DNA from 2 places in the Bacillus sp. BC08 genome. Region 1 is predicted to be linked to the other one. Evidence: riboswitches for the same ligand, from Rfam matches in the RefSeq annotation. Region 1 holds a riboswitch; the other holds the start of a gene.
What was found. Region 1 has a riboswitch for preQ1 ahead of ACXVYO_RS24315 (QueT transporter family protein). Riboswitches for the same ligand answer to the same signal wherever they lie in the genome.
Positions count from the first base shown of each region.

Region 1 (15,943 bases):
TGCTCCAACACCGAAGAATAATAGTAATGTCATCGCATGAATACTATTCACCATCGCATAAGAAGCGACTCCTACTTCTCCCGCATATTGAACGAATGCAATGTTAAAACCGATTGTTACAATTGCAACTGTACTTTCTGCTGTAAAGCTCGGGAAACCGATTATCATAATTTGTTTAACTGTATCCCATTCAAAATGGAATTTCGTCCACTTTAAAATACTACTTTTTCTAAAGAAGTGCGTTAATAAGACAAGGAAGCCAATTGCTGCTGAAAGAATAGTCGCTGAAGCAGCACCTGTTACACCCCATCCAAAGATAAAAATAAAGATATAGTCAAACACTATATTTAATACAGCCGTTACAACTAGACCTGCCATTGCTAAATTAGGATTTCCATCATTTCGTATAAATGTACTTAAAATATTTTCTAAAACGTATATCATTCCAAATGTTAATAACACATGTAAATAGTCTAACGCATACGGTAAAATCACTTCATTTGCACCGAATAAGTACGCTATATCTTCTATTCTCCATACGCAAATTGCTGCTAAAACACCTACGATAATTACTGCTACCGTCATAGATTGCGTAAAAATAGACCTTGCTCTTTCTACTTTATTTTCACCTAGTGCAATGGAGTATAACGTTGCCCCACCCATTCCAATCCATAATGAAATAGAGAAGAAAATTGAAAAGGCTGGAATAGCCACGTTTACTCCTGCTAAACCGTTTGCTCCAACTCCCCTACTAATCATAACCGCATCAATCACAATATTAACTGACATTAACACCATTCCAAGAACGGCTGGTATTAAATATGAAATAAATAAACTTTTTATCGGTTTTTCTCTTAACTTTTCTGTTGTTTCCATCATATAAATGCTCCTTTTTTCAATGCTCTGTTCACAGTTTAAACCTTAAAGTTACTTGAAGGTCAATAGAGAATTTGAAAAATAGGTAACTTAATTATTCTGTTTGACGTCAATTTGTAATGATACGAGTTCTACATCTTATTGCTTTGTTTTTTCATGATAGGAATTTGAATTTCAGTTACTTGCTCCTCTGGATTTTCTGTTACAGACCAATCAATTAATGCAATCTCAATCGCATCTCCACTTACTTCGTATCCTTCTTGATCAATATATTTCATTAATTTCTTATATGTTTCATCCGTTTCTTCATATGGGCCGTGATGGTATACACAAGCGAACATACCTTCTTTAATTTCATCTGAGCTATGTACTTGAAAAGGCATGTAATCTAAAAGAATGAAAACACTACTATATGCTTGAAACTCATTTTGCATTAATCCTTTTTTCACAACTGTTACACCGATATCTCCAGAAAATAAGCTATCATCCATTTGTCTCATATTTTTTTGCAGCGAATGAATATAGTACTCAAACATATCATCCGTCGTATTCGGGGCAACCGCGATGGCTGTAATTTTCCTCTGCGGGATCTCTTTAATTACCATTTGTTCAGCTTTTGCTTTTGTTGCTTCCTTAATTAAATGAATTCTATGCTCCATTTTCGCCAAAGCATACTCAATTTCTCTTTGTTTTTTCAACATCATTTCTTGTTGTTTTTCCAGTAAATTGAGTGCATATGCTGGATTTCTTTCATCAATATATTTCTTAATTTCCTTTAATGGAATATTTAATTGGCGTAAAAACTTAATCGTATCTAATAGTGAAAATTGATCGATTGTGTAATAACGATAATTCGTTTGCGGATCTACAGTAGACGGATGAAAAATACCTTTTTCATCATAATAACGTAATGTAGATTCTGCTATATTATGCATTTTTGCCATTTCTCCAATTGTAAAGCGTTTATTTAATAACATATGTCCTTCTCCAATTCATAAAAAATGTCACCTTGTTTCTTCTTATTATATAGTGATTTCCTCCATACCTAAATCGAATCCTATCATGAAAATCTGCTATTTTTTCATTGATTTTTCATACATTTTATTATATATTAATTACAGGTTCAAATTACAAGTTCAAAAGAACTCGTAATCAGATCCTTTGTTTAATGGGTTTTACATATTTTCATTAGGCAAATTCCGAGAAATCGTATGATAAAAATAAAAATGATGAGGAGAGGATCCGATGGAATTCGAATTTTTCTTTCAAATTGCACTTATTTTATTAAGTACAAAGCTTGCTGGTGATCTTAGTGTTAGACTAGGTCAACCTTCTGTACTCGGTAAATTAATTGTCGGTATCGTTATCGGTCCAGCTGTATTAGGTTGGATTGAAAATTCAGAACTTCTAACACAATTAAGTAATGTCGGTGTTATTCTTTTAATGTTTATGGCAGGACTTGAAACAGACTTAGAGGAATTAAACGCAAATCGTAATTCTTCTTTAGCCGTTGCACTCGGAGGTATCATTCTTCCATTCGTAGGTGGTTACGTTGCAGGTCTTGTTATGGGAATGGAACAAGGAAATGCAGTATTTTTAGGATTACTTCTATGTGCGACAAGTGTTAGTATTTCCGTACAAACACTTCGCGATTTAGGAAAGATGAAAACACGTGAGAGTACAACTATGCTGGGCGCAGCTGTATTTGATGACATTCTTGTCGTTATTTTATTAGCATTTGCAATGAGCTTCTTAGGTACAGACGATGTTAACTTAACAATGGTTATCTTAAAGAAAGTTGTATTCTTCGCTTCTATTATTTTAATCGGATGGAAAGGTGTTCCTGCGATTATGCGCTGGTTATCACCACTTCGCGTATCTGAGTCTATCGTGAGCGCGGCGCTTATCATCTGTTTCTCATTTGCATATTTCGGTGAGTTATTAGGAATTGCTGGTATTATCGGTGCTTTCGCAGCTGGTATCGCTATTTCTCAAACGAACTACAAACATGAAGTAGAAAAGAAAGTAGAACCAATCGCTTACGCTATGTTCGTTCCAGTGTTCTTCGTAAGTATCGGTATGAATATTACATTTGACGGTATTGGTAATCAAATTTGGTTCATCCTAGCATTAACAGTAATCGCTGTATTAACGAAACTAATTGGTTGTGGATTCGGTGCACGAATGACTGGATTTGACGCTAAGTCTTCTGCCATTATTGGTGCCGGAATGGTTTCTCGTGGTGAAGTTGCACTTATCATCGCAGGAACAGGACTTTCTTCAGGCCTATTAGCACAAGATTACTTTACAGCAATCGTTATTGTCGTTATTTTAACTACAATGATTACACCACCAATGTTAAAATACACTTTTGGTGCAAAAGATAAAGCAATGAAAGCAAGTAAATAAATTTTATATATAAAAAAAGAGATTGCTATCTTATAAGATAGCAATCTCTTTTTTATTTTATCTTTACACAATCCCGTTCTTTTTTAACCATTTTTCAAAAAAATTCGGGCTTCTTCATCATCCATATCATTACGAAATGAATACACCAAAATGCCGTAATCATCTATATATTCACCTAGTTTCATTTTCTCCACTTTCTTATAAAAATCGCTTGCCTCATAGTGCGGAATATATGCATCCCAAACTGGTTCATTTATTCTTTTGTACGCCGTCACTTCTAAATCATATCCATCTTCATAATATCCGATGTGATAATGTTGACTAGGATCATATTTCTTCATAATAAATTCCCCTCCCTTTGAAAATGTATTATATTTCACATAATAAACAAAAGCGAGCTGTATATTACAGCTCGCTCGATTCATTAAATACGTTCCATCGCTGTCTTCAACGTTCCAACAACAAAGGCAATTTCTTCACCTGAAATAACAAGTGGTGGCGCTAATGTTAGGACGTTATTATATCCTGCTGTTGTCATGCCGTTTCGTCCTATAATTAACCCTTTTTCTTTACAAGCATTTACAACACTTGCAATTTTGTCGTTATCAATTGGCTCTTTCGTTTCTTTATCATTTACTAGTTCGATTCCAACTAGTAGACCTTTCCCTCTAATATTCCCAATAAGTGGATGCTCTCCAATTTCTTCTTTTAATTGTTCTAATAAAAGCGAACCCATTTGTGCAGATCGCTCAATTAAATTTTCATTTTCCATAATCTCTAAGTTTTTAAGTGCTAATGCACAAGCTGCAGGATTTCCACCAAATGTATTAATATGACGGAAGAATTCATATTCTCCCTTCCCTTTAAATGCTTCATATATTTCTTTTTTCACAGCTGTCGCTGATAATGGTAAATATGCGCTCGTAATCCCTTTTGCCATCGTAATAATATCTGGCTTCACATCATAATTCATAAATCCAAATGCTTTCCCTGTACGTCCGAAACCGCAAATCACTTCATCGCTAATGAGCAATGCACCGTGTTTTTGACACGTCTCATGAACAGCTTTCATATAGTCTTGTGGCGGCATTAATATGCCTCCGCCCGTAATAATTGGTTCCATAATAAAAGCTGCAATCGTTTCACTTAACTCCCATGTCATAACGCGATCTACTTCTTTTACACATTCTACATCATAAATGTTCTCTGCTTCTATTCCAGGCATACGATAACAATCTGGCGGCGTTACATGTAAAAATCCTGAAGCAAATGGCTCATATTGATATCTACGCTGCGCTTGTCCCGTCGCTGCCATCGTAGCCATTGTATTTCCATGATACCCGCGGTAACGTGACATAAATTTATAACGATGCGGTTCACCTTTTTGCGCATAGTATTGCCTCGCTATTTTAAAAGCTGCTTCGTTCGCTTCCGAACCACTATTAGAGAAGAAAATAACATACTCTCCTCCAAGCCACTCATTTAATTTTTCAGCAAGCTTTATAGCTGGTTCATGCGATTGTGACATCGGAAAGTATGATAATGTTTGTAATTGCTTATATGCCGCCTCTGCGAGCTCTTTTCTGCCATATCCACTATTCACACACCAAAGACCACTCATACCATCTAAATATCTTTTCCCTTCTATATCTTCAACCCAGCACCCTTCTGCTTTTGCCCCTACCATTGTACTATTTGGACTAAAGGGACGCATTCCGTGCCAAACATATTGCTCATCTTTTGCTAACAATTCATCAGTCTGTTTCGTTTTCATCATTTCTTCCACCTTCCATAACAACTTATTTTTCACAAAAGCTGCGCTGGTGCCATGATGATTTAAATTTCTCCCTACTTATTTTCATTCCACAAAATTAAGACAAAATCCTACTTACACTACAGTAATATTTACAAGAAAAAAGAGCTTTTCTTATATATCGAAAAGCCCTTCTCTTTTTAATGGGAAGATGCATCACTAATACCATGACCAGTATTAGATTTCACAAGAATCTCATCAAATTTCGCTTCATCTTCTTTCTTACTAGATAACACGGTTCCTAAATATGCAGCAAGGAATCCAAGCGGAATGGAAATAATTCCAGGTGTCGTATATGGGAAAATCGCTTCCCCAACAAATATAGCTTTTCCAGCTACAGGGTTCCAAACATTTGGACTTAACGCTACGAGAACTATTGCTGATACAAGACCAACAATCATACCAGAGATAGCACCTGTTGTATTGAAGCGCTTCCAATAAATTGTGAATAATATAACTGGTAGATTTGCACTCGCTGCAACTGCAAATGCTAATGAAACTAAAAATGCTACGTTCAATGTTTGGGCAAATAACGCTAGTATAATGGATAATACCGCTACTCCAATAGACGCATAGCGAGCCATTGACACTTGCTCTTTTTCCGTTGATTTCCCCTTGCGAATAATTTCATTATAAAAATCATGTGCAAATGCTGATGCTGCTGTTAATACAAGTCCCGCCACTACAGCTAAAATCGTTGCAAAGGCAATTGCTGATACGAAAGCAAATAAGAAATCTCCGCCTAACGCTTTCGCTAATAAAGGTGCTGCCATATTACCAGCAGGATTCGCTTTAATAATCGCCTCATTCCCTACAAATGCCGCTGCCCCAAACCCTAAGAAAATTGTCATAATATAAAATGCGCCAATTAACCACGTAGCGTATACAACAGATTGACGTGCTGTTTTTGCATCACGTACTGTAAAAAAGCGAACAAGAATATGTGGTAATCCAGCAGTACCAAGGACTAGTCCTAAATTTAAAGACAGTGTATCAAGACCATCTTTATACTTTACTCCTGGATTTAAAAATGAATCTTTTAATGGTGTAGCTGTTTTCATTTGAGCGAACATTTCAGTCACACTAAAATTAAATTTTGAGAAAACGATAACAGAAATAATAAATGTACCAGCCATAAGTAATACAGCCTTAACAATTTGTACCCAGCTCGTCGCAGTCATTCCGCCAAAAATAACGTACACCGTCATTAATGTACCAACGATTAAAACGGATGTCGTATATTCGATCCCTAATAATAATTTAATAAGTGCACCCGCCCCAACTAGTTGTGCAATCATATAAAAAATTGAAATCGTCATCGTATTAAGCGCTGCAACGCCGCGAACTTTTTTCGCATCAAAACGCGCCGCAATCATATCTGCTAACGTGTACTTCCCTAAATTACGAAGTGGCTCTGCAACTAAGTATAATACAACTAAGTAAGCAACTAAGAAACCGATACTATAAAAGAACCCATCAAAACCAGTTAACGCGATCGCTCCAGCTATACCAAGAAAAGACGCAGCAGACATATAATCTCCCGCAATAGCCAGACCATTTTGCCAACCAGTTAATCCCCCTCCAGCTGTATAAAACTCGCTCGCATTTTTTGTTTTCTTCGATGCAAAATAAGTTATGACGAGCGTACCAAGAACGATGATTAAAAATAGTGCAAATGCAGTTGTATTCAAAGTCAGCCCCTCCCTTTTTGCATATCTTGCAGAATGTTTTGAGAGATTTTATCAAAGGATTCTGCTTTTTTGCTATACATCATACATAATGACCACGTCATGATAAATTGTGCAAATGCAAACACCCATGCCCACGTAACATCCCCAAATGCTGGTGTATTGAGCACCTTTGAATACGATGTTAAAATAGGTAATGCAATAAAAAAGCTTAAAAAGAAAATACTCATCGGAACGATAAACTTCTTTTTCGTATTTAATAGCAATTGAAATTCTTCTGACTGAACAACCTCTGTATAATTGACCTTATTTTGTAACTTACGTGCTGACGTATCATCTCGTTTCATTCTCCAATCCCCTCTCTTACTAGAAATACAATTCCCCCTTGCATAGCTAAAGACTAAATTTTATAAATATTCAGAAACTTATTTTCATTTTAGACAATCCATACATTCCTGCAAAGATTTTTCGATAGACATTTTTCGGCATTTTCCCCTAAGTTTTTAATATACTTTTTCAACATAAAATTTACGTACTGCAATCTCATACTAGTCAAGATGTGATGCTCATTAAAATCAAATAAAAAAGTAGTGCTTATCGCACTACTTCTGTCTTTTTCTCTTTTTCTAAATTACGAGCTGTTTCGCTTAATTCAACGTCTTTCCCATCTTTAAGCGTTCCAAATAGGAAATCAAATACTGGATTTGAAACACCAAACCAAAACTTTTCATTTTTATAATGGTGTAATATGTGCTGTTTTTTAAGCCAGCGCCCAAACTTTGTGAACGGACGAATTGGCTTATGTGCAATATAATGTTTCCATTCATAAACGAGAAGCATAATAATCATTCCGATTCCAAATGAAAGTGTAATAGTAACACTTTTTGTTATAGCGTATGATATAAGTAAATATATAGTAAAGCTAGGTATACTAAACCATACAGGCAAGAATAATAGTTTTAAATCATCTGGATATACGTGATGATCATAATGTAATCTTCTTAACATTTTTAATAAAAATACGTTTTTTGGTGGCTTTAAGTGAAATAAAAATCGATGTGTCATATATTCGTTAAGCGTATAAAAAACAATTCCAAACAAACACGCCAACATACCGATCCATGTGAAAAATTGCATTTTTAAAATAATGATGAAAATAAATAAAATACTATACATAATAACGATATCATGTTGTAAAAAGAACTCTTTCCCCACTCTCTTCATCTTCCTTCCCCCTTTTCCAAAAAAACAGCCGCAACATATCGTTACGACTATTTCTTTTATTTTTTATTTTATTCTATTCACTTTACAAATTTGCCTGCTGCTCTATTGTCGAGAAAAAATTGTTCGATCCAAATATATTTTGCTTTGGAATAATATGTTCCACCGCAAACACTGTTACTTCTCCTCTTTGCACCTCTCCAATAATGAGCCCAAATACTTCATGATTTACCGCAAACGTTGGTTGCTTTGTTTGTAGTAATCTTGCTGCAGTATGAAATACCGCTTCATATAGTGGATTCCTATCAGTGATTTCTTTTCGGATTTTTGGTGCTAACGTAATAATAATTTCTTTTCCGTCAATAGTGGTTCGATACATAAAAATCTCCCCTTCAATCTTATGTGAACAACTGTAAAGCTTTGTATGCAAAATGGATAGAATATCCTACTAAAATAATACCTGCTCCGGCTGTTATATAGCCAAGTGCTTTTTGCTTTAATAAAGTTCTGCCAAAATGGACAGAAAAAGCAATATTTAAATTCCATAAAATAATACCAACGATAATACAAAGACTGTACAAAAAGGCTTCTTGTTTCGTTACTTTCGTAAGCAATGAGCTAAGTGTACTTCCGTATATACCAAACCAAAAAACAAGATTTAATGGATTGGATATCGCAATTAAAAAACCTGCTATAAACGATTGTTTAAGGCCACCTACCTCTTCCTTTTTATATTCCATATTCGTGTGGGAAATTCCTTGTTTTACACTTTGAAACCCTAAATAAAATAATAAGAAAAACCCTGTGCAATACATAAAAGCTTGTACATATGTATACATAAACACAGAAGATAAACCGAAGTAGATGAGAAGCATAAACAAAATATCCGCAGTCATTCCACCAATTCCAACAACCCACGCATGCCAAAAACCTCGTTCAATTCCTCGTTTTAACATTTCAATATTAATCGGACCTACCGGCGCAGCTAATGAAATACCTAATACAATTTGTTGTATAATCGCTCCAAACATCGCTCTATCCTTTCTACTTCCTTTACTATTAAGTAATGATGTAATGATTAAAAATAGACTAGCTTTCATCAAAATATTTACTACTAAAATACCCTTTTTTATCCAAAATATACAAAAGAGCCATCTGGATGATGGCTCTTACTTTTCCAACTTATGAAGAAAAGGACATTTTCCTTTTATCGGCTCTACATCGTCTCCTATGAAATATTGTTTCCATTCCCGATGATTTGGATCACCATAATGACTAATATTAGGATGCTTCGGCAGCTGATCCCACTTTTCAACTCGATCTCGGACCGTTTGTCTTGAATATGCCCCTTTAGGACGATCCCCTTCTAATCCATCAAAGATGGTGCGTGGTTGAAACCCAATAACGAGAGAATTTCCTAAATGCCTCGTTTTTCGTTGTTTATAAGCTGGCGCATTTCCAAATGCGAATATCGGTTCACCACCAAATGAAAATTCCCATAAGTAATGGTCTGGATCTTCAGGAATTTGCTTCGGCCATGTTTGATCATCGTTTCCATGTAAATATTGTAGTATTTTCCAAAAGTAATCACGATAATATTCCAGTGATTGTTCCCCACATTCCGGTTCCACAAAAAGAAAAAATCCTCTTCTTACAATTGGGCGCTCTTTCATTAACTCTAAAAAGGATAACATTGTATGTGGCAAATGACTCCAATCATTATGAGAGAGAAATGAATAACGAAGTTCATTCTTTTTCAAAGCTGTTAAGCCGAAATAGCACGGAAAAGTTGGTTCTAGCACGACACTCGAAAAATTTTGAAATTCTTTTGTAACCCAATTTGGTATGTCAGTTCTCGTTCTCATTCCTTCATTATCTAATAAATAAGACTCATTCATTCTTTCTTTCACCTCATTATGTATAGCATTCAATTAAGAATATTACATACTCGGCCTGTCCTATACCTATTTAAAAATCTGGCTGAAAAATTATTTAAAAATACAAAAAAATAAAATCGCTTACTTGACTAAATTCTACCAATTCGTGTATATTTAAATTAATCATTTAGCAGAATATTCAAGATTATAGCATTTTTATTTTATATTATCTTTCAAATGAATTTCACTAAATGAAAAAAGCAAATGTTTTTAGGAGGAATTGTAACATGCAAGGAAAAGTAAAATGGTTTAACAACGAAAAAGGTTTTGGATTTATCGAAATGGAAGGCGCTGACGATGTATTCGTACATTTCTCTGCTATTCAAGGTGACGGCTACAAAGCTTTAGAAGAAGGTCAAGAAGTATCTTTCGATATCACTGAAGGCAACCGCGGACCTCAAGCTGCTAACGTAGTAAAACTTTAATCCAACATATAACAGGAGGTTACCTTATTTGGTAACCTCCTTTGTTATTCCTTTGTATATTTCCGTTTTACAGAGCAAAAACTATGTGAAATGCGCAATATATAAAGGAGGAATTATCAATGGGATCAGAAGTAAATGATTTTGAAGAAGTGAAATTCCGTGTAGAAACAGCACAAAAAATGGTAGGGTCAGCGACAATTTCAATGGATCCAGATACATTAGAGCATGCGACTACTGCTGTAGAAGCCGCTCGCTCTCAGCTTGAAATTATGAAATCTGTTGCGACAGATTTAGATGAGCCATTTTTAATGAATGAGGAAAAGAAATTAAGTAAATGCGAGCATCAATTAAATGAAGCAAGACACTAAAAAACATCCAGAGAATTTTCTCTGGATGTTTTTTCATGATAACTGTTCTCCATACTTTTTCAATGTTTCTCCAACTGTACATTGCCTAATACAAAAGGAATGAGCATAATACTTACTATTTGTCTTTCGATTATGTTCTCTCAAGAAACACCCTTCACAATACGTTTCTAATAAGTCATTTACCTCTGTAATGAGTTGCTTTTTATCCACCTTTGCACCTCTCTATTCGGTTATTTCTTTATGACTATCAATGACTGTTCCTTCTAATGCTTGCGTAGCTAATTGATGCGCTTCTTTATTTTGTTTTCTAGATATCGGCTCACATACAAGTTTTAATTTCATTTGCTTCGCTTTTTGTTCAATTTGATCTAAGTAATGATTTAAATGCTCATCATAACATGGCCATTCTCCAGCCAATTGCTGCAGTACAACTTGAGAATCACCGCGAAGCGTAACTGCTTCATACTTAATCCCTAATTCCTCGAGTATATTCATTCCGTATAATAATGATGCATATTCCGCTTCATTATTATCATATATACCTTCTATATATGCATTACGGCGAATTCGGTATTTTGTATTTCCTTTTTTATAGTATACACATATACCTACTCCAGCTTCTTTCGTCTGAACATCATACCCCCCATCAAAATAAACAAGTATTTCTTGGGGCTCTTCCTCCACTTGTTTACTCAGCTTTTTCATTTCCTTTAATGACCATTCTGCATCCATTTCATCATAAAATGATAGTTCTTTCACTCTTCCTGTTTTCTCGAAATCATCTGCAAATTGTAGTACATCTTCTATGTTCATATAATCTGTCGTTAATTCCGTCTGCAAACCGCGCTTTGTTTTATACAACCAATGAATTTTATATTTCATACTAGATTCCCCTTATATAAGACTTCTTATATGTAGCCAGCTAATGAAAGCCTCACTTTATTTTATTATATTGTATCAAGAGTCACAGCATTATATTCAATGTGATTACATACAAAAAGAGCTATCCCTATAGGAATAGCTCTTTCATCTATTACATAAATCTTTCAAATTGTACTCGTTTATTAATCCAGTACATTACAGGCATACCAATTGCCATGACAACAAATTCACCGATTGCACATGTTAACCAAGTCAACATAAATGGTAAATCAAATGCAAGATGAAGCTCAATTGCAATCATAAACATTGTAATTGTAAAAATAACTGTATTAAAAATCATACGAGCCCAAACACCTTTAATAAATCGCATAGAAATAATCGTTGCAACTAATGCAAGAATAGATTGCCCTACTCCAAATACTAAATCGTAAGCGATCATTGGTGAGAAAAAGAGATTTGTTAAAAATACACCTAATACAATTCCGTAAATTGCTTTCTTATTAAATACAACAAGATGATTAAACATCTCTGAAATACGAAACTGTACATTCGTAAAGCCAAATGGCTGAATAAGCATAGAAACAGCAATATATAATGCCGCTAAAATACCATTACCGACTAATGTTCTAATATTCATGACAAAATCTCCTTAGTTTTTTTACGTGGGATGGTCTCGAACCACGTTATTCGTTTTTTAAGCAACAAGATTATATTCTACGCAATACACACTCTTTCGTCAATAGATTCCTATCATTAACTACCTTTTTTCTTTTAGACAACGTATAATAAAACATATGAAAGTTTTAGGAGGTTTCACTTCATGACAGCAACAATTCAAAATAAAAAAGTGATCGTTTCCATTTCTGACAAAGGTGCAGAATTACAAAGCGTTCGCTTAAAAGAAGATAACACTGAATATTTATGGCAAGGCGATTCTACTTATTGGGGGCGCCGCGCACCAATTTTATTCCCGATTGTCGGCCGATTAGTAGATAATACATACTACGTAGATGGTGAACCATATTCTTTAACACAACACGGCTTTGCTCGTGACCTTACATTCTCTGTAAAAGAACAAAGTGAAACGAAAATCACTTATATTGTTACTAGTAATGAAGAAACATTAAAAAAATACCCATACGAATTCGAATTACTCGTTTCTTATGAGCTAGACGGACAAATCGTCCATGTAACATATGAAGTAAATAACCCTGCTTCAAAAGAGATGTTCTTCTCAATCGGAGCACATCCTGGGTTCAACTTCCCCTTATTAGAGGGCGAAGCATTTACAGATTATCATTTATCATTTAATGGTTCTGAACGCTTAGAAACAAGCGTATTAGAAGGACCTTACCTTTCAAGCAAAACGCAATTAATCGCTGAAAATACGAATGAATTACCACTTACATACGATTTATTCAAAAATGATGCACTTATTTTTGAAAATATGAATACGGATGAAATCTCTATTCGTTCTCATAAACATAATAAATTTGTAAAAGTAGAATTTGACGGGTTCCCATTTGTCGGCGTATGGACACCAGGGGAAAACGCACCTTTCTTATGTATTGAACCTTGGTACGGGATTGCTGATGAAGTAAATCCAGCAAAAGATTTCAAGGAAAAAAAAGGAATTCAATCTTTACAAGCGAATGAAACATTTACATGTCGTTATAGTATTACAATCGGCTAAGTTACTCTATCCCCTACTTAAAAGGAAACATATAAGTAGGGGATCATCTTATCATTTGGAGGTTTCTCATTTTGATTGAAGTATATATTGATGGTGCATCAAAAGGAAATCCTGGTCCTTCTGGTGCAGGCGTATTTATTAAAGGGGTGCAACCAGCTGTACAATTATCATTGCCCCTTGGGACAATGTCCAATCATGAAGCAGAATACCACGCTTTACTTGCTGCATTAAAATATTGCACGGAGCATAATTATAACATTGTCTCTTTTCGTACAGATTCGCAACTTGTCGAGCGAGCTGTCGAAAAAGAATACGCAAAAAATAAAATGTTCGCACCACTATTAGAGGAAGCACTGCAGTACATAAAAAGTTTCGATCTCTTTTTTATTAAGTGGATTCCAAGTAGCCAAAATAAAGTAGCTGATGAATTAGCTAGAAAAGCTATCTTACAAAATTAACGGGGGTATGGGTGTGAAAAAAGATTGGATTGCTCCTCTTGCTTTATTATTTGTCTCTTTTATTTGGGGAGCTACGTTTGTTGTCGTTCAAAATGCTATGTCTTTCGTGGGTCCATTTACCTTTAATGGTATTCGCTTTTTATTTGCTGGAATTATTTTATTATTCGTTCAAATGATTTTTGCAAAAAAAACTACAAAACAAGATATAAAACAGAGTAGCCTCGCTGGATTAATCGTTGGATTCTTCTTATGTGTTGGCTATGTTTTACAAACATTTGGCTTACTTTATACAACTTCTTCAAAAGCAGGTTTCTTAACAGGACTTAGTATCGTTATGGTACCCATTTTGTCTTTTATCTTTTTAAAACAAAAAGCTACTATTTTTATCGTAATGGGCATTGCTGTAGCAACAGCAGGTTTATACTTATTAACAGCTGGTGATTCTTTTCAATTAAACATTGGAGATATACTCGTTCTCGGTTGTGCAGTTGCTTTCGCTGCTCATATTCTTGTTAACGGCTTCTTCTCTAAAAAAATATCACCTTTATTATTAAGCACGTCGCAAGTATTAGCTGTCGGCATGTTTTCTTCTATTTGCGCCTTTTTGTTTGAAGATTGGGAAAAATTATTTTCAATAGCACTATGGACGAATTCTTCCTTTTTATTCGCCCTATTTTTAACTTCTCTATTCGCAACATCCATTGCTTTTTTCATTCAAACATCAGCGCAAAAACATACGTCTCCAACGAGAGTAGCAATCATTTTCGCAATGGAGCCCGTTTTTGCTGCCTTAACAGGCGTTCTCGTTGCAAACGAACAACTTTCTGTTTCTGCTATTATCGGATGCCTATGTATTTTCCTAGGCATGGTTTTTGTTGAACTACCTTCCAAAACAAAAAAAGAAGCGCAGGCTGCATGAAGTTACGCTTGTAACTTCCGCATAAAAGCCTTAGCGCTTTTTTTATCTGTAATTTCTTCTTCTTTCAATCGTTCTAATAACGCAACAAAATAACTCCCATCAAACTGTAATTGATGTTTAATTGTCGCTTCTATTGCTGCGTTCACAATTCCATCAGATGCACCAGTATATCCTTGTCCGAACATAATAAATCCTTGTGCTTCTTCTGATAATTTAAATCCTTTCGTATGTAAGAATGAAAGATAATCTTCTACTGTCTGCATGTTATTCCCACCTACTCAAAAATTCTCCATCTCCTATCATACATGTTTTTACACGCTATGAGAATGAAATTTCTTTGACAACTTTGTAAATCTATCGTCTACTGCATAGACAATAGAGGATTTCCTTGCAATATGAATGAATATGTATAGTGGAACTTATTTCATATTAAAGGGGAGACACGATGAAACAAGCACTATTAATTATCGATGCGCAGCAAGAATTAATGGATGGGAATGAACAAGAAAAAGAAGTTTTTCGTAAAAAAGGGTTATTATCTACACTAAATACAGCCGTACAAAAAGCGATAGATTCAAATGCCCTTATTGTTTTCGTAAGAGATATCGATGTTGCTTCTGGCAGCGGAGAAGGATTTGAAGTACATAATCAAATTAAAGTACCTCAGTCTGCAATCCTTATTAATAAAGCAGCAACAAACGCATTCTATGGCACTTCTTTACTCGAACTTTTAAAAGAAGAAAAAATTAACCATATCGTTATCGGTGGATGTAAAACAGAACATTGTATCGATACCGCTGTTAGAACAGCTACTGTACAAGGATTTGACGTTACATTAATTAAAGACGGTCATTCCACAACTGATTCTAACGTATTATCTGCAGAGCAAATTATTGCTCATCATAATAAAATTCTACATGGACATTATAACGTGGATCATTTTTCAATGGTTAGAGGTGTCGAGGAAGACCTTTTTCAACCTATTCATGATCAATATCGCGATTAAGTTGGCTATAAAAAAGAATCCTTCATTCAGAAGGGTTCTTTTTTATCCAAAAATTTGTGCTGCAATACTATACAGTTCATTATTCCTTTTTAATAATTTATCGCTATTTCTCATCATAATTGGTGGTGTATGAACCTTTTGAAAACCAGTAACCTCTAATTCTTTCATAAAACCTTTCTTTCCTTCTGGTACATCAATTCTTAATTTACCATGATGCTCTCTTGCTAAATCATGTACAATCCTCATTG
Region 1 covers NZ_JBTGPA010000037.1:131,058-147,000, reverse strand. Annotated here, with positions in the region: gene ACXVYO_RS24390 (MATE family efflux transporter) at 1-876, opposite strand, end outside; gene ACXVYO_RS24385 (MerR family transcriptional regulator) at 1,008-1,853, opposite strand; gene ACXVYO_RS24380 (cation:proton antiporter) at 2,122-3,285, shown strand; gene ACXVYO_RS24375 (DUF3986 family protein) at 3,369-3,626, opposite strand; gene ACXVYO_RS24370 (aminotransferase) at 3,710-5,059, opposite strand; gene ACXVYO_RS24365 (solute symporter family protein) at 5,239-6,789, opposite strand; gene ACXVYO_RS24360 (DUF485 domain-containing protein) at 6,792-7,133, opposite strand; gene ACXVYO_RS24355 (sterol desaturase family protein) at 7,381-8,010, opposite strand; gene ACXVYO_RS24350 (cytoplasmic protein) at 8,093-8,386, opposite strand; gene ACXVYO_RS24345 (LysE family transporter) at 8,406-9,038, opposite strand; gene ACXVYO_RS24340 (YqcI/YcgG family protein) at 9,177-9,905, opposite strand; gene cspB (cold shock-like protein CspB) at 10,172-10,369, shown strand; gene ACXVYO_RS24330 (DUF2564 family protein) at 10,489-10,737, shown strand; gene ACXVYO_RS24325 (zinc-finger domain-containing protein) at 10,771-10,947, opposite strand; gene ACXVYO_RS24320 (ribonuclease H family protein) at 10,960-11,619, opposite strand; gene ACXVYO_RS24315 (QueT transporter family protein) at 11,771-12,256, opposite strand; PreQ1 riboswitch class I at 12,263-12,307, opposite strand; gene ACXVYO_RS24310 (aldose 1-epimerase family protein) at 12,440-13,312, shown strand; gene ACXVYO_RS24305 (reverse transcriptase-like protein) at 13,384-13,770, shown strand; gene ACXVYO_RS24300 (DMT family transporter) at 13,784-14,689, shown strand; gene ACXVYO_RS24295 (DUF6123 family protein) at 14,692-14,952, opposite strand; gene ACXVYO_RS24290 (cysteine hydrolase family protein) at 15,135-15,695, shown strand; gene ACXVYO_RS24285 (GNAT family N-acetyltransferase) at 15,738-15,943, opposite strand, start outside.

Region 2 (15,943 bases), on a different contig from region 1:
AGAAATCGTTATCTCATCAATTTGAAGTAACCAATCTTGCCATTTACTCCCTTGTGTTTCGATTGCCGTCCGCATTCCATTCTCTTTTAATATAGAAAGAAGAAACTCAATATTTTTCAACAATGCTGGATTTCCACCTGAAATCGTAACATGAGAAAAATTTTCGCCACCAATTTCTACAAGCTCGTTCCAAACGTCCTCTGCTGTCATCTGTCTAATTTGATCCTTAGCCGATCCATCCCACGTAAAAGCAGAATCACACCATGCACAGCTATAATCACAACCTGCTGTACGGATAAACATCGTTTTTTGTCCCACAACCATTCCTTCACCTTGAATAGTCGGACCAAATATTTCTAAGACAGGGATTTTACTCATCGAGCATCCACTCCCGTCTTACTTCCGCATAACTAGTTGGCGTCTCGAAAAGACGAACAAATTCAACGCGAGCTCCTTTATATTCGTTCGCACGATTATCTTTTATTAATGCTTCTGCCATCTTTTCGTAAATCCAAACGACCATGTTTTCAGCAGTCGTATTCATCGCTGGTAACGTTTCGTTTAAATAACGATGGTCTAAATAAATTTCTATTTCATTCTTCCAAATTTCTTTTATATCTCCAAAGTCAATCGCAAGACCTATTTCATTCACATATCCACTAATACCAAATACAACTTTATATGTGTGACCATGTAAGTTTTTACATTTCCCTTCATAACAGTGTAAATGGTGTGCTGCATCAAATGTAAATTCCTTGCTGACCATTACTCTTTTATTATGATATTTAAGCTGCTTACGCTGAATATCCTTGTCCATTTTTTGCAAATTTTCTACGATGCGAAATCCAAAGAAGTTATCCATTAGTTACTCGCTCCTTCGCGCTCTTGTAGGTACGTATCTAATCCTGCTTTACGAAGTTGACATGCTGGACATTCACCGCAACCATCACCAATGATTCCGTTATAACATGTTAATGTTTTTTCTCGAACAAACTCGAATGCTCCAAGTTCATCTGATAATTTCCATGTTTCCGCTTTATCAATCCACATCAGTGGTGTATGAATTACGAACGGATAATCCATGGATAAATTTAAAGTAACGTTTAACGATTTCACAAACACGTCACGGCAATCTGGATAACCACTAAAATCAGTTTCACATACACCCGTTACAATATGACGTGCTCCAACTTGTTTTGCTAATACAGCAGCAAATGATAAGAATAGTAAATTTCGTCCATCTACAAACGTCGATGGTAATTCACCTTCTTCATGTGTAATCTCCATATCCGTTCTCGTTAACGCATTTGGAGCAAGTTGATTTAATAGACTCATATCTAGTACCGTATGTTTAATTCCTAGCTCTTTTGCAATTTCCGCTGCACAATCAATTTCTAGCTTATGACGTTGATTGTAATTAAACGTTACAGCCTCTACTTCTGCAAACTGCTCTATTGCCCAAAATAAACATGTCGTACTATCTTGTCCTCCACTAAAAACAACAACTGCCTTTTCTTTTTTCATTTCACTCATTCTCCTTCTCTACTACGAATAAGAAGAAAGAACGTTCTTGAACTGTCACAATAAAAAAACAAAACAATACCTAAAGATATTGTTGTTTCCATAGTTTTTTATAGAGGGAGTTCGCGAACCTCTCCCGTGCAATGCACGGAATTCCTTCTTTCATTGACAAAGCTTATTGTAACATATTGTATACTAACAGAAAAAATTTCTGACTTTTCCGCCATTTCTCATTTCATTTCTTTCATTTTATAGTATGATTAATTTAATGTGAGAAGAGAGGAGGCATCCTACTGAAACCCTTTATTATTTATCTCTTTTTAAATATATTATTCATCCTTGTTACCATGCTCGTATTCCATTTATTTTGGAATCAAAAAGGGAAACGCTCTCCTAAATTAAATTCAGCTATATTTATTACATTGTGTTGCCTCACTACCATACTATGTATTACTTTCGGAGCAAAAACAAATTATGGATTTCAATTTGATATGCGCCATATCGTATTAATTGTCGGTACATTAACAGGAGGTCCTATTGCTGGTGCTTCCATCTTAGTTGTATTAAACATATACCGCTTTTTATTAGGGGGAATAGGTGTATTCCCATCCCTTATCGCTTCGGTTTTACTGTTTATTGTTCTACTATTAACATACAAACTATTTAACCGAAGTTCTAATCGTATAAAAATAGCACTCGCTATCTTTTACAGTCTCATATTTGGCTTAGGGTGGATACCATCTTTCCTTTCAGAGGTTACAAATAGTGCAGATTACATACCACATATTATCGTATACGAAATATGTACAATAATTGGAACAATCCTTACTTTATATTTGCTACACATACTACAAATGCAAGTTCGTCTTCAAAACGAACTTATGAATGCTGAAAAATTCCATTTAATTGGCGAAATGGCCGCGTCCATCTCACATGAGATTCGCAATCCATTAACTTCAACAAAAGGGTTTTTACAACTTTTGCAATCAAATACATGCACTGAGCAAGAGCGAAAATTATATATCGACATAGCCATCAACGGAATCGAACAAGCAAATCATGTTCTTACAGACTATTTAACTTTCGCGAAACCAAGTATTGAAAAAGAACAACAGTTACAAGTAGAGGAAGAATTATTGCATGCCTTATCTTTAATCACACCTCTTGCTAATTTAACAAACGTTCGTATACACTACATCAAACAAAGTACATCTTTCTATATCGCTGGTGAAAAACAAAAACTGAATCAATGTTTATTAAATATTTTAAAAAACTGTATTGAGGCTATGCCTACAGGCGGTGATCTCGTACTTACTTTAGTTCCAGATCATAAACATATACAATTGTATATAAAAGATACAGGAGTGGGTATGGATCAAGAACAAGTAAAACGCCTTGGATCCCCTTTCTACTCAACGAAAGAAAAAGGGACTGGTCTTGGAATGATGGTCGTATTCAGTGTTGTGCAAGCTATGAACGGAAAAATTGATATTATAAGCGAAAAAGGGGCTGGTACAACTTTCTTATTAACTTTTCCACTCATACAAAAAACGTGATGAAATAATCATCACGTTTTTTCTGTTCCTTCAACTAATTCAGCAAAGGTTTTCACTTTTCCATGTGGTTTTTGATTTTCTTTACGTGCTTTCCAAGCGCGCTCTTCTTCTTTCTTTTTCTTGGACATACTTTTCAACTCCTTCTTTTCTTTCTCCATGTAGTATTCCAAAATAAGAAAGAAAACTATACACGTATCAAAAAAGAAGTGGTCTCCCACTTCCTTCTAATTATCGCTGTAAAATTGCGTGTTTCGCCTCTTTTAACTGCGTAAGATGTCTTTGTTCATGCAAATCAAGAAATTGAACCCACTGATACAAATTCAGATCATTAAAAACCGGATGCTTTAATCCATTTTCAAATAGATCTTTTTCATCTATCACACTATGAAGCGCGTGTAGTAGTTCTTGTCGTGAATGTTCTAGTAATTGAATTCCTTGCTGTTTTTTCATTAACGTTTCTGTTGGTTTCATTTGCTGAGGAGCTTCTCGTTTATGTGTGCGATCAAGCGTAAGTTGGAGGTCTTTAAATGGAGTCGTGTTTCTTTCATTTTTTTGTAAAGCATATACAAGGGCAGACGTAACGGATTGTTCAACTAAATGTAAATGATGCAAAATTTGAATAATACTCCATTTATCACGGCGCGGCTTTACATTCACTTCTGTATCATTTAACATTTCAATTTCTGATAATAGCGTGCTTCGGGTAGACTGTAACGAGTTCACCAAACTTTCTAAACTCACATCCATATTAGATTGAAGCATACTTCTTTCCCCCCTTTTTGTTGGTGAAAAAAGGTGCTCCTTATTAGAAACACCTTTTCAGTATTCTGAATTTTCTTTTATTATCTCATCATTTTCTCGTTATGTCGATGTTAAACATGTGAAAAAAAGCGCATGTTTTTTACAATTTTGTGTCGTCAATCGCATGTAGCCACGCTTCTATTTCTGTAATGACACTTTTCACACAACCTTCAGCAAATGGTGATGTTAAATTTGCAACTTCTACTAATTCCAGGAATGATTTACTTCCACCTTGTTGGCACAGATTTACATAATCTTCCCAAGCTTCTTGTCTATTATCTCTTGCACGTTTCCAAAATTGCAGTGCACAAATTTGTGCTAACGTGTAGTCGATATAGTAAAACGGCGAGCTATAAATATGTCCTTGACGTTGCCAGAAACCACCGCGCTCTAAATAATTATTATCTTCATAATCACGATGCGGCAAATACTTTTTCTCTATATTACGCCATGCTGTCTTACGCTCTTCTGGTGATGCTTCTGGATTTTCATATACATAATGTTGATATTCATCAACAGATACACCATACGGTAAAAACAGAAGCGCTGAACTTAAGTGAGAGAAATAATATTTATCTGCATCTTCTTCAAAGAATGACTTCATCCATGGCCATGTAAAGAATTCCATACTCATAGAATGAATTTCACATGCTTCATACGTTGGCCAATTGTATTCTGGAATTTCAAACTTACGGCTTTCATATACTTGGAAAGCATGACCAGCTTCATGTGTTAATACATCAATGTCGCCAGATGTTCCGTTGAAGTTTGAGAAAATAAATGGCGCTTTATAATTCTCAATATATGTACAATATCCGCCACCAGCTTTTCCTTTTTTAGCAACTAAATCTAATAAATCATTATCTAGCATGAAATTGAAAAATTCATCCGTTTCAGCCGATAACTCTTTATACATCGTTTTCCCATGATTAACAATCCAATCCGCATCTCCTTTTGGAGTTGGATTACCAGTAGCAAACTCAAAGTTTTCGTCGTAATACGCTAACTTCTCTACACCGATACGTGCTTGTTGTCGTTTTCTTAATTCCGTTGTAACTGGAACGATATAATCAAGTACTTGCTGACGATAATTCGCCACCATTTCCGCATTATAATCTGTACGGTACATTCTTGCATATCCAAGTTCAACAAAGTTTTTGAAACCTAAAGATTTGGCTATTTTCGTTCTCACTTTAACAAGCTCGTCATAAATACGATCTAACTCTTCCTCATTCTCAGCTAAAAATCCGTAATATGCTTCACTTGCTACTTTACGTTCACTTCTTTCTTTCCCTTGCATAAATGGAATAAGCTGTGATAACGTTCTTTCTTCTCCTGCAAAGTCAATTTTTGCAGATGCTAATAACTGTGTATATTGTGAAGACAATTTATTCTCTAATTGTAAATCTTTCACGACTTCATCAGAATATGTTTTCAAATCACACTCCGCTAAAGCAAATAATTGCCTTCCATAATACGCTTCTAATTCTTCACGGAATGGAGAATGAATTAACGCATTATAATACTTTGTACCATACCCTTGTACAACTGGAGAGAATTCATCAAAGAAATCCTGCTCTTCCTTATAAAAAGCATCTGTCGTATCAACAGAATGACGAATGTAACAAAGATTCCCCATCGTACCGAAGTCGTTGCGAATTTCGTTAATTGAATTGATGACTTGTTTTTGTTCTTCTACCGTTTTGGCGTTATCAAACTTCTCTAAAGCAACAGTAAACTTCTCTTTTAATTCTTCAATATTTGGCCTTTTATATTCATAGTCTTTAAATGACATGAACGAGCCTCCTCTCCATTATATGCATCCTTACTATAATTCAATGCTTACTTACAAATCTCCTCTTATTCTTCAGCAAAATACAGCAGACGCTGTCATAATTATATGTAAAAAAAGCCTTGGATTTCGTTATCCAAAGCTCCTTTGGAACATACTATTACTTTTCATACTTTCCAATCTTTTTTAATAGATCAAGTAATTCATCCTTTTCCTCTTTCGTTAACATTTCAAAAGACTGGTGTATAACTTGCTCATGCCCTGGAAAAATAGAAGCAATAAAGTTCTCTCCCGACTCAGTTAATTGTGCATAAATAACACGTCTGTCATTCGGGCACGGAATTCTCTTTACTAGTCCCTTTTTCTCTAGCTTATCTACAACATATGTAATGCTGCCACTAGCTATTAAAATACGCTCACCAATTTGCTGAAGTGGTTGACCACCTTTATGATATAGCAGTTCTAATACAGCAAATTCAGTTGGATTTAACCCGTTACTTTGTATAGATTTATTTGTAGTATCCATAACAGAACGATGTACACGAGATAATGCAATAAATACTTTTAGAGATTGAGAAATATCTTCTCGTTCATTATTTGATGTCATACAACTTTCAACCCTTCACTTAAATTCTCAGTAATAAAAAGAAAAAACAACTTAGTGCTTCATGTAAATTCCGAATGAGTATTCACTCATTCATTTCCTCTCCCCAAATATATTATGAATGATTCTTGAATAAAAACATGACAATTTTAACATAGTTTATATATAATGATAATAAAAAAGAAGGAGTACCAAATTTGAAAGTCAAATTCCACAGCATAGTTTTATATATATTGCTTGTTATCCTACCAACGATAGGGATTGGTGCTACATTTTATTCATATCATTCATATAAAATGAAGCAGGAAAACAAACTATCTGCTCACACGGTTCTCTTTTTATATAGAGACTATTTAGATCATCACCTTGGTGAAGCAATTTCCGCATTAGAAATGCTCTCAAAGGTCGTAGAAACCGAGACTGGAAATATAAATGGTGTGAAACAAATTGTACATGATACAGATGGAAACGATGCACGTTTTTCTGGTTTATATTACGCTACACCAGAAGGCATCATTACAATCGCATCCGAAGGCGACCGACCACCTGTTGATGTCTCAGATCGCAAATATATTCAAGACGTATTACAGACGAAAAAAACAACTGTATCATCAGTCATTACAGATCGTGTTCTTGGACATCAAGCTATTATGATTGCTTCTCCCATTTTCAATAAACAGAAGGAAATCTCAGGCTTATTGTTAGCAAGTTTACGCTTTGACTACATTTCAGTATCTTTAAATGCCATTAAGCCACAATACCACTTTGAAGTAACTGATAAACATGATGTAGTTTTTCTCACCGATGATAATAACGAAACAAGTGATGCACATTCTAATATGCTTACTACCCCACTCCAAAGATTAAATTGGAAGGTCTCTGTTTCTCCCTTGCCTATCCATCAAAAAACATTATATCAGTGGGTTTCAATAGAGTGTATAGCTACTTTATTTTTAATGTCTATTTTATTTTTACTTGCTCAATATATGTTATTAAAACGCCAAACAAAACTGGAAAGACAACAAAATGAACTACAAAAAATTGAATTGGTTGGCACTTTTGCAGCTAGTACAGCCCACGAAATCCGTAATCCTCTTACCGGAATTAAAGGACTCGTTGCTCTATTAAAAGAGAAATATAAAGATGAACAAGACCAGTTCTATTTTTCCGTCATCGAACAAGAAATAGAACGGATTAATGAAATTGTAAGCGAATTTCTTATTCTTGGAAAGCCAACTGCAATCATTGAACAAACATACGATGTGAGAAACATTCTAAATGAGGTAGCATTAATTATTCAATCTGAGGCGAATCTACATAACATTGTATTTCATTTACATTTACCAGACCATCCTGTTCATATCCGTTGCTCAAAAGACCATATGAAACAAGTGGTTTTAAACATTACAAAAAATGCAATTGAAGCCATGACTTCTGGTGACACACTAACTATTTCCGTAACAAACAATGAAACACACGCACAATTGCAAATTATAGATACTGGAAAAGGAATTCCAAAACATATTCAAAAACACCTCTTTCATCCGTTCTTTACTAATAAAGATACTGGAACAGGTCTTGGACTTGTCATATGTAAACGAATTGTAGAGATGTACAATGGGCATATTTTTATCGACAGTATAGAAAACGAAGGAACGACAGTTCATATCGAAATTCCGTTACACTTAGTATAATTATCCTTCTCCCAAAAGGGTAATTATACTTATTTCATAAAACCAGCCACAAGCATTCGCCAAAAATTACTCGATTTCCCTTCATACCCAATTTGAAAAATAGGTACCTTTATAATTGATAACCATTTTGGTGTTTGTTTTTCTTTATAACACTGGTACTGTAAAATAAGCTTGTCCAATTCTTGACTCACCTGAATCGTCTCCATACTATTTAACCCACTCGTTAAACCTAATTGAATCATTTCTTCACGTTTCATATGAATATCACGTGAAAGCTTTTCTAATGTGTACTTCCTTTTTACAGTAAACATTCATATCCCCCTTATTATACTTCCATGCTCTTAACTTCACTTCTCCATCGGCCTTTTAACTACTTAATCATATTTGAATTTGAAGAATCAGAAAATTTAACATTTTCTCCCTGTAATTTACAAATCTTTACCCTCACTTTGAGAATTATTACAAATTATTCTATCTTTGTAAATACATTCGCAATAATAGACATTTTTTTCATCTTCTTTTTTTACAAATACCAATTAAATAGCGGATTCTCTATTTTTCATATACTTTTCTTCGACATTTTTTGTTTAATTTATATAAAAACGCAAAACATAATGATGATTGATAAAGTGAAGTTTAATCATTGGGGATTTTGTTCATTCCTCACAGCTCGCAAATAGCGGGATCAAATAGAAAGGAAATATTTATATGCGCAAATATACGATTGCATTGCTTATCTTTACGATGTTTTTACCATCCTTCTTATTTCCTGTTCAAGCCAAAGCCCATACAAACAAAGTTGCTATTGTCATTGATGACTTCGGCAATAATATGAAGGGGACTGATAAAATGTTATCACTTCCTATTCCACTGACTGTTGCCGTTATGCCTTTTCTCCCTTCCACAAAGGAAGATGCGATAACGGCTCATAAGAAAGGGCACGAAGTTATTATACATATGCCAATGGAACCTATTAAAGGTAAAAAAGAATGGCTTGGACCAAAAGCAATTACAACTGATTTAAGCGACGAAGAAATAAATAACCGACTCGAACAAGCGATTCAAGAAGTACCTCATGCAATTGGGATGAACAATCATATGGGATCAAAAGTGACCGCGGACGAAAGAATTGTAAGGCTTATACTTGCAGCTTGTAAAAAACACGGTTTATTTTATTTAGATAGCAAAACAAACCCTAAGAGTGTTGTCCCAAAAATCGGGAAAGAATTAGGAGTGCCTATTATTGAAAACCAATTATTTTTTGATGATGTATATACAGCGGCACATATTTCAAAACAAGCCCAATTACTCATAAAAAAACTTCAAGAAAAACCAATTATGGTAGCTATCGGACACGTTGGACCTCCAGGTGAAATTACATCACGTGTTATAGAGTCTTCTATTCCTAACATTCGTGAACATGCAGATTTTATTTTTTTATCTGATTTAGCATTATCTCCGCCTCCTGTTTCAAAATAAAATTCATTACTCACACTAAAAAAGGTACCAATCTGCATATAGCAAATTGGTACCTTTCCTTTCCACCTTAAATATAATCTACATGGCTCACCCTGAATCCTTTTTTCTCTATTTTTTCGATTAATTGCTTCAATCTTTTTTCATTTAACTCATCCGCTATATTTACGATAACGCGGCGAATATATTGATCACCGTTATCTAGCGTAAATAGTCCACCGATATTAAAAGCTTTCAACAATGTCCCAAGTTCTTTAATCGTTCCCTTACAATCTTGTGTTGCAATTGTTAATATATAACCACCCGTCCTCATACCGAATGAATCTTCAATAACATCAAATATATTGGAATGCGTTAAGATACCGACAAATTCATTATAGTCATTTAGTACAGCTAAAAATGGAAGTCGACGAATAACATAAAATGCTCTAAAAAAAGAATCCTTTTCAAAAATACATGCAGAGGAATCTTCCAGCATATGTTCCGTATTTAATTTCTCTAATCCGATTTCACACTTCTTTTCTAAAAGATCTACTTTATAAATAATCCCCATGAATTTCTTTTCATCTTCTGCTAATACAGGGATTGCTCGAAATCCCGTTTCATTCATAATGTGCAAAGCCTCTTCACCTGAATCGCTTATTTTGCAAAATGTTACTTGCTGTTTTGGCAGAAAATGATATTTAACTCGCAAAATATGTTCCTCCTTACATGTCAACATGTAATCTATATATAATAAGGAGACCTATATTTTATGAGTGAAATTATTTTTAAAACGCTTTCATTTGTTTGTTGACTTGTAACGACATCACAAACATTTTATATAACAGAGCTCTTTGCACCTTTTATCATTAACAACTTTACATGGTAATTCATTAAATATTCTATACCCTCTAGCCATTTTTTCGCTTCTTCTGGAGTTTTCCCCCACACAATCATGCCATAATTATGAACAAGAACTACTCCTCCACCTTCAATAAAATTCGGTACATTTTCTTCTAATAAATCAGCAAATTTCTTCTCATCTTCTACAATGGGAATTGTCATTTCTGTTATACCTTCTTTTCCAAAAACACGTTCCACGCTACGTTTATCAAATGTTACTTCCCCTTCTTCTCCATATAACTCTGATATTAAATGGCTATCTACAGTCTGTACTTGTAAAATACATTCTGCACTACTCTTTTTATAAATATCCGCATGCATAAACGATTCTACAGCTGGTTTTTCTTCATTTTCAAATACTGGCTCACACATACAATTAACAACAATAAAGTCTTCTTCTGAAAATAACCCTTTATCTCTTCCCTCAACGTTTACTAAAAAAGTTAACGGCTCTTTTGACGTACAGAGTGATAAACTAATTTTTGTACCATAAAACCAATCACGAAGTGCCAATTCAGATTTCACATCTTTTAATTCATTCCATTTCTTTAGAAAAAATAACATTTCGTCACCCCCGGCATAATATTTATATAATGTTCGAATCCTTTCTATGTAAAAGGAGTATTTTTTGATTATTCTAAAAATTTAATTGAATTATCACATGAGAACGCCTTTTTGTCAATATAGTTTCACAGCTCTTCTTTAAAATGGGCCATTCATATATCTATACTCCTGTCTATTGCCTATTTCATTTTGTACATAAAAAATACGTTATTCTTATTAAATCAAAGAATAACGTATTTTCTCATCTTTTATTTCATTATCGCATTATATAAAAACTGTGCATATTGTTCACGTGTTACGAAATCATCACCTAAAAAGTTTCCTTTTCCATCACCTTTTGATATATTATTATCCGCTAACGCTTTCACATATCCTTCTGCCCAATGACCAGTCGGTACATCTGTAAAGTTCACTTTATTATTTCCATCTTCTTTTAACTGAAATACTTTATGTAATACTACAGACATTTCATATCGGGTTAATACTCCATCTGGACGAAACTCCCCAGTACCATCACCTTGCATAATTCCAGCTTGCGCAACTGCAGCAATATCATGCTCAAACATATGCCCTTTCGTATCTGTAAATCTCTCTTTCTGCTCTACTTTATTTTCTAATTTCAAGTACCTTTGTACTAAAGACGCAACTTGTCCACGAGTAATACGATCTCCAAATCCAAATTGTCCATTTCCATATCCCTTAAAAATATTCTCTTTCGCTAAATAATGAATTGCTTCTTCTGACCAATGTCCTTTTGGTACATCTTTAAATTCTACTACTTCTACTTTTTCATCCTCTTTAGAAGTATTATCCCCTTTACCTTCTACCACATTTTGAATTACCGATCCTGTAAAGAAGATTCCTGTATCCGCAAATGGATCTTTCACTCCAAACTCATATACTTTCTCACCTGGTGTGCCCCATTTCACTACACCATTACTATACGTACCACCATCACTCTTCAGACGAATTTTTGTAGATACCTCGCCGTCTTTTTCGTATATAGGTACTTTTACTTCTTTATTTACTTCTGTATCCTCTAGAAAGACTTTTTGGTTTTGAACATTAATATAAGCCTTCTTACTTAGTTCGATTACTGGTCTAACATCGCGAATTTCATTTGCAACAAAACTTAAATATACTAACTTATTCAACTTACTAACTGGCGATAAGTCTGAAATATAATTTGCTTCTAAATCAAGTTTTTGTAAGTTTACTAAACTAGATAATGCCGTAATATCTTTTAACTCATTATTAGGTAAATCTAATTCTGTAAGTTGAGTCATTTTAGCAAGTGATGTCACATCTTCTATTTGATTTTTCCCGATAAATAATTTACTTAATTGATTCATTTGATTAATGCCCGATAAATCTTTAACTTTATTACGTGTTAATACTAAGTCTTTTAAAGGTAATGAATATAGCGGTTTAATATCTTCAATTTGATTACCAGCTAAAGTCAAGTATGTTATATTTTTTAATGCGCTTAATGGAGCAACATTCGTAATTTTATTATTTGCTAAATTCAAGTAATCTAGTTGTTCCATTTTCGATAATGCTGTTACATCTTCTATTTGGTTTCCTGATAGATATAAACTTTTTACATTTTTCATTTCAACTAATGGTGCAACGTTTGTAATTTTATTATTACTTAAATCAAGAGATTCTAAATTATCCATCTTAACAAGTGGAGTTACATCTGAAAATTCATTACCACGCAAAGCTAAATGATTTAATTGCTTTAAGTTCGCAAAGAACGACGGATCTGTTATCTTCGCATTCGCAACTGTTAAAGATTTTAAATTTGGCATATATTTTAATGCACTATAATCAAGAATCTCATTCGTATTTAAAAACAAGTCCTTTACTTGTAATAACTCTTCTTTCGTAATTGGTGTATTTACATCTTTTCTATTAAATACTTTTTTATTAACAAGTTCTCTTAATTTGTTATCTGTTATCATATTTTGATTATCAACTGGATTATCCGTTTCCGTATTGCCTGAATTAGAGTTATCATCTGGTTTCTCTGTTTCTTTGTCACCTACAGTTGGATCTTTAATTTCAAATTGAACTTGATATTTGTGATCGTATCCAATAGCTGGAATAAGTATATGCATTTGCATATTGTGCTTCTTCTCAAACTCGCCAATTTCAAATTGAACTACTTTCGTCCCATTTTTTCTCTTATCTTCTGACAAAACTTTCACATCATGAAATACACCTGGTTGGTTTTTATCTTCTATTCTAAGATATTGAAAATAATCGCTATCTTGTATTGTTACAGTAACAATTTTTTTCCCGTCTGCAATCGCTACTTTAGGATCTTTTATATATTGAGAAACCATAGATGGCTCGTCTTTTTGGTCCTTATATATTTTAATCTCAGTATCGTACGTACGTTCACTAGCTGCTACCACCGATTGATTTGCTTCAACTTTTAGTGCTGCTAATGCTGGAGTAGAGTATGCAGCAAATGGAATTGCTAATGTTGTCGCTACTACTAACGCCTTCATATATTTTTTTTTCAAAATAATATCCCCTATCATATATATTTTAATTGATAACACTTATCAATTATCTACAAATAAATGATAATGAATATCATTATCATTGTCAATGAGAATATTACATTAAATTTATATTTCCAAAGGAAAAAATAAAAAGGCCCTTTATTCAAAGGGCCTTTTTACTTATCGTATGCAGAATTTCACTTTTTTCTTTTTCATTAATAAAACCAATTTTTTGCAAAATATTCGCATACAATACAAGTTTATTATATATCCGTTCTGACATACTTTCCCCCTTCTTTCCTTCGACCAACTTTTTTTGTATTGGTAAATTATATGAAAGAAATGAGAAAATGTGTCCACTTTTTGCATAAATCCAAATCTTTTATCCTGCTTTTTGCGGACCGTAAAACTTCCACCTCAAAATCAGGTGGAAGTTCCATTTATTTAGCAAATTGTCCATTGAATATTATGCTTTTTGACTTCCTCTTCAAAACTATAGGGCATTTTCTTATCACAAATTACATGTTGAATACGCGAAAACGCTGCTATTCGGTAATTTCCTTTTACCCCTACTTTTGTATGATCACATAAAATATAAGTTTTCTCTGCTAATTTCATCATCGCTTCTGACAGTTTTGCCTTTTCTAATTCAAAACTAGAAACCCCAAAACCAGGTAACAATCCATCAATCGACACGAATGCTTTATGAAAATGAAATTGCTGGATTACTTGCTGCGAAATAGACCCTGACACACGTGAATGCTTTGGGGATATTTTTCCACCAATAAATAAAACTTCACCATGAAACATCTTTTTATTAATAGAAGAAATTAATTGTGTGGCTACTGGAAATGAACTTGTTACAATCGTTAAATTTTTACGATGAACAAGATATGGCACCATTTGAAGTGGTGTACTTCCGTCATCAATCGCAATCACATCTCCATCTTCCACAAACGTTGCTGCCTTATACCCAATTCTCTTCTTCTCTTCTATATGCAGCATCTCTCGTTCTAACATTGGTGCCTCTATTCCAGCTCCCGGAAGTTGGACGGCACCACCGTACACTTTCTTTAACTTCTTTTCACGATCCAATTCTTCTAAATAACGGCGAATCGTCTCTGTCGATACAGCAAACTCTCTCGCTAACTCTGAAACTTTTACTTTCCCTTTAAACTCTACCTTCTCAAGAATGGTTCGCTTTCTTTCTTCACCTACTACAGACATAGCCTCACCCCATTGATTTCTACCTCATAAACTACCTTACTTATACAAAGTTATAACTTTCTTTTTCAGTAAAAACTTCTTCATGAATATGAATACCACGCTTTACCAGTTCATCAAAAATAATTTGTGGCTTTACAAAAGCTTCCTCAGGTGTCACAACCCCAACTTTATTTACTTGCCCTTTTGCGATTAACTCTGTAGCAATCCCAAATGGAATACCGACGTTTCTCGTATAAGCTCTCAATTTTTCCCATCCTACAACAGATCCATCAGATAACGGGTGTGTATGATATAATACGTGCCTTTGTTTCTCATTATTTTTCATACCTATTACTTCTACATGAAGTGCATAACCGTAAATTTCTGTTTCTTGTCCCTCTTTCGATTGCAATAAATACTTCGAAATACAATCCATAATGCCGATTTCTTCCCCATTTATTTCAACTTGATCATTACGCAATATACCGTAATCATATAACGCACGTACGAGTTGCATATTTTGCTTTGGCCAAGTCCCTCTCGTCTCTATCAGTTTGACGCCTTTATTTTTCAGTTCTTTTGCTAATGTAATCGTTTCAGAATGCGGGATTATATACTGCGTTTCCTTACCATAAGGCGCCGGTAATTCAATTTCTCTCGGACGCGCAAACGGAGGTACTTGCTTAAACTCACCATCTTCATACACTGTACGCGATGGTAAATGTGGATCATATTCATATGTCGTTGTTTCTGTAATTGATGCAGAAAAAGCAATCGGACGATACGAACCGTGACTGACACGAACTGATTCTACAGTATCTAGCTGATTTGCTGCATGCATTGCCATCATTTGCGTTACACCTGGCGTCATACCAAAACCAGGTAAACATGTTTTTCCATTTTGAACAAATATAGAATGTGAGTCATTTTCTTCACCAAATCCATTCAAATTCACACCGTGACAACCTGCTTCTGCAATACATCGAGTTGACAAACCATTTAGCTTTATCGTCGTGCCATCCATTACAATGTCATAGCCCTTCATTTTTGCAACCGTATCCTCATGATTCGTTACATCTACTTTCACAAAATCAACGCGAGGATCGTTAAGCCATTCTACTACTTTCAGACCTTCTTCTTCATTAAAATCAGCTACTGTAATCGTCTCAAAAGATGAAAATTGCACTAAATCTAAAATTGCTTCACGACAAATTTTACCTGCTCCACCTAAGCAAAATACTTTCAACCTATAACAACTCCTTTAGCAATACTATCAACTAAACGATTGATATCTGCCTCATGTACATCACCGATATTTCCAATACGGAATG
Region 2 covers NZ_JBTGPA010000023.1:35,770-51,712, reverse strand. Annotated here, with positions in the region: gene queE (7-carboxy-7-deazaguanine synthase QueE) at 1-378, opposite strand, end outside; gene queD (6-carboxytetrahydropterin synthase QueD) at 371-862, opposite strand; gene queC (7-cyano-7-deazaguanine synthase QueC) at 862-1,524, opposite strand; PreQ1 riboswitch class I at 1,618-1,661, opposite strand; gene ACXVYO_RS05095 (ATP-binding protein) at 1,869-3,077, shown strand; gene ACXVYO_RS05090 (DUF6254 family protein) at 3,089-3,205, opposite strand; gene ACXVYO_RS05085 (DinB family protein) at 3,306-3,839, opposite strand; gene ACXVYO_RS05080 (M3 family oligoendopeptidase) at 3,979-5,673, opposite strand; gene ACXVYO_RS05075 (MarR family winged helix-turn-helix transcriptional regulator) at 5,831-6,277, opposite strand; gene ACXVYO_RS05070 (DUF3149 domain-containing protein) at 6,472-7,968, shown strand; gene ACXVYO_RS05065 (aspartyl-phosphate phosphatase Spo0E family protein) at 7,998-8,279, opposite strand; gene ACXVYO_RS05060 (divergent polysaccharide deacetylase family protein) at 8,677-9,447, shown strand; gene cbpA (cyclic di-AMP binding protein CbpA) at 9,515-10,138, opposite strand; gene ACXVYO_RS05050 (class II aldolase/adducin family protein) at 10,264-10,893, opposite strand; gene ACXVYO_RS05045 (NEAT domain-containing leucine-rich repeat protein) at 11,142-13,424, opposite strand; gene ACXVYO_RS05040 (DeoR/GlpR family DNA-binding transcription regulator) at 13,851-14,633, opposite strand; gene ACXVYO_RS05035 (saccharopine dehydrogenase family protein) at 14,674-15,858, opposite strand; gene phnW (2-aminoethylphosphonate--pyruvate transaminase) at 15,855-15,943, opposite strand, start outside.
Region 2: it holds a riboswitch for preQ1, as region 1 does, so the genes downstream of both, queC (7-cyano-7-deazaguanine synthase QueC) here and ACXVYO_RS24315 (QueT transporter family protein) in region 1, are expected to answer to the same signal.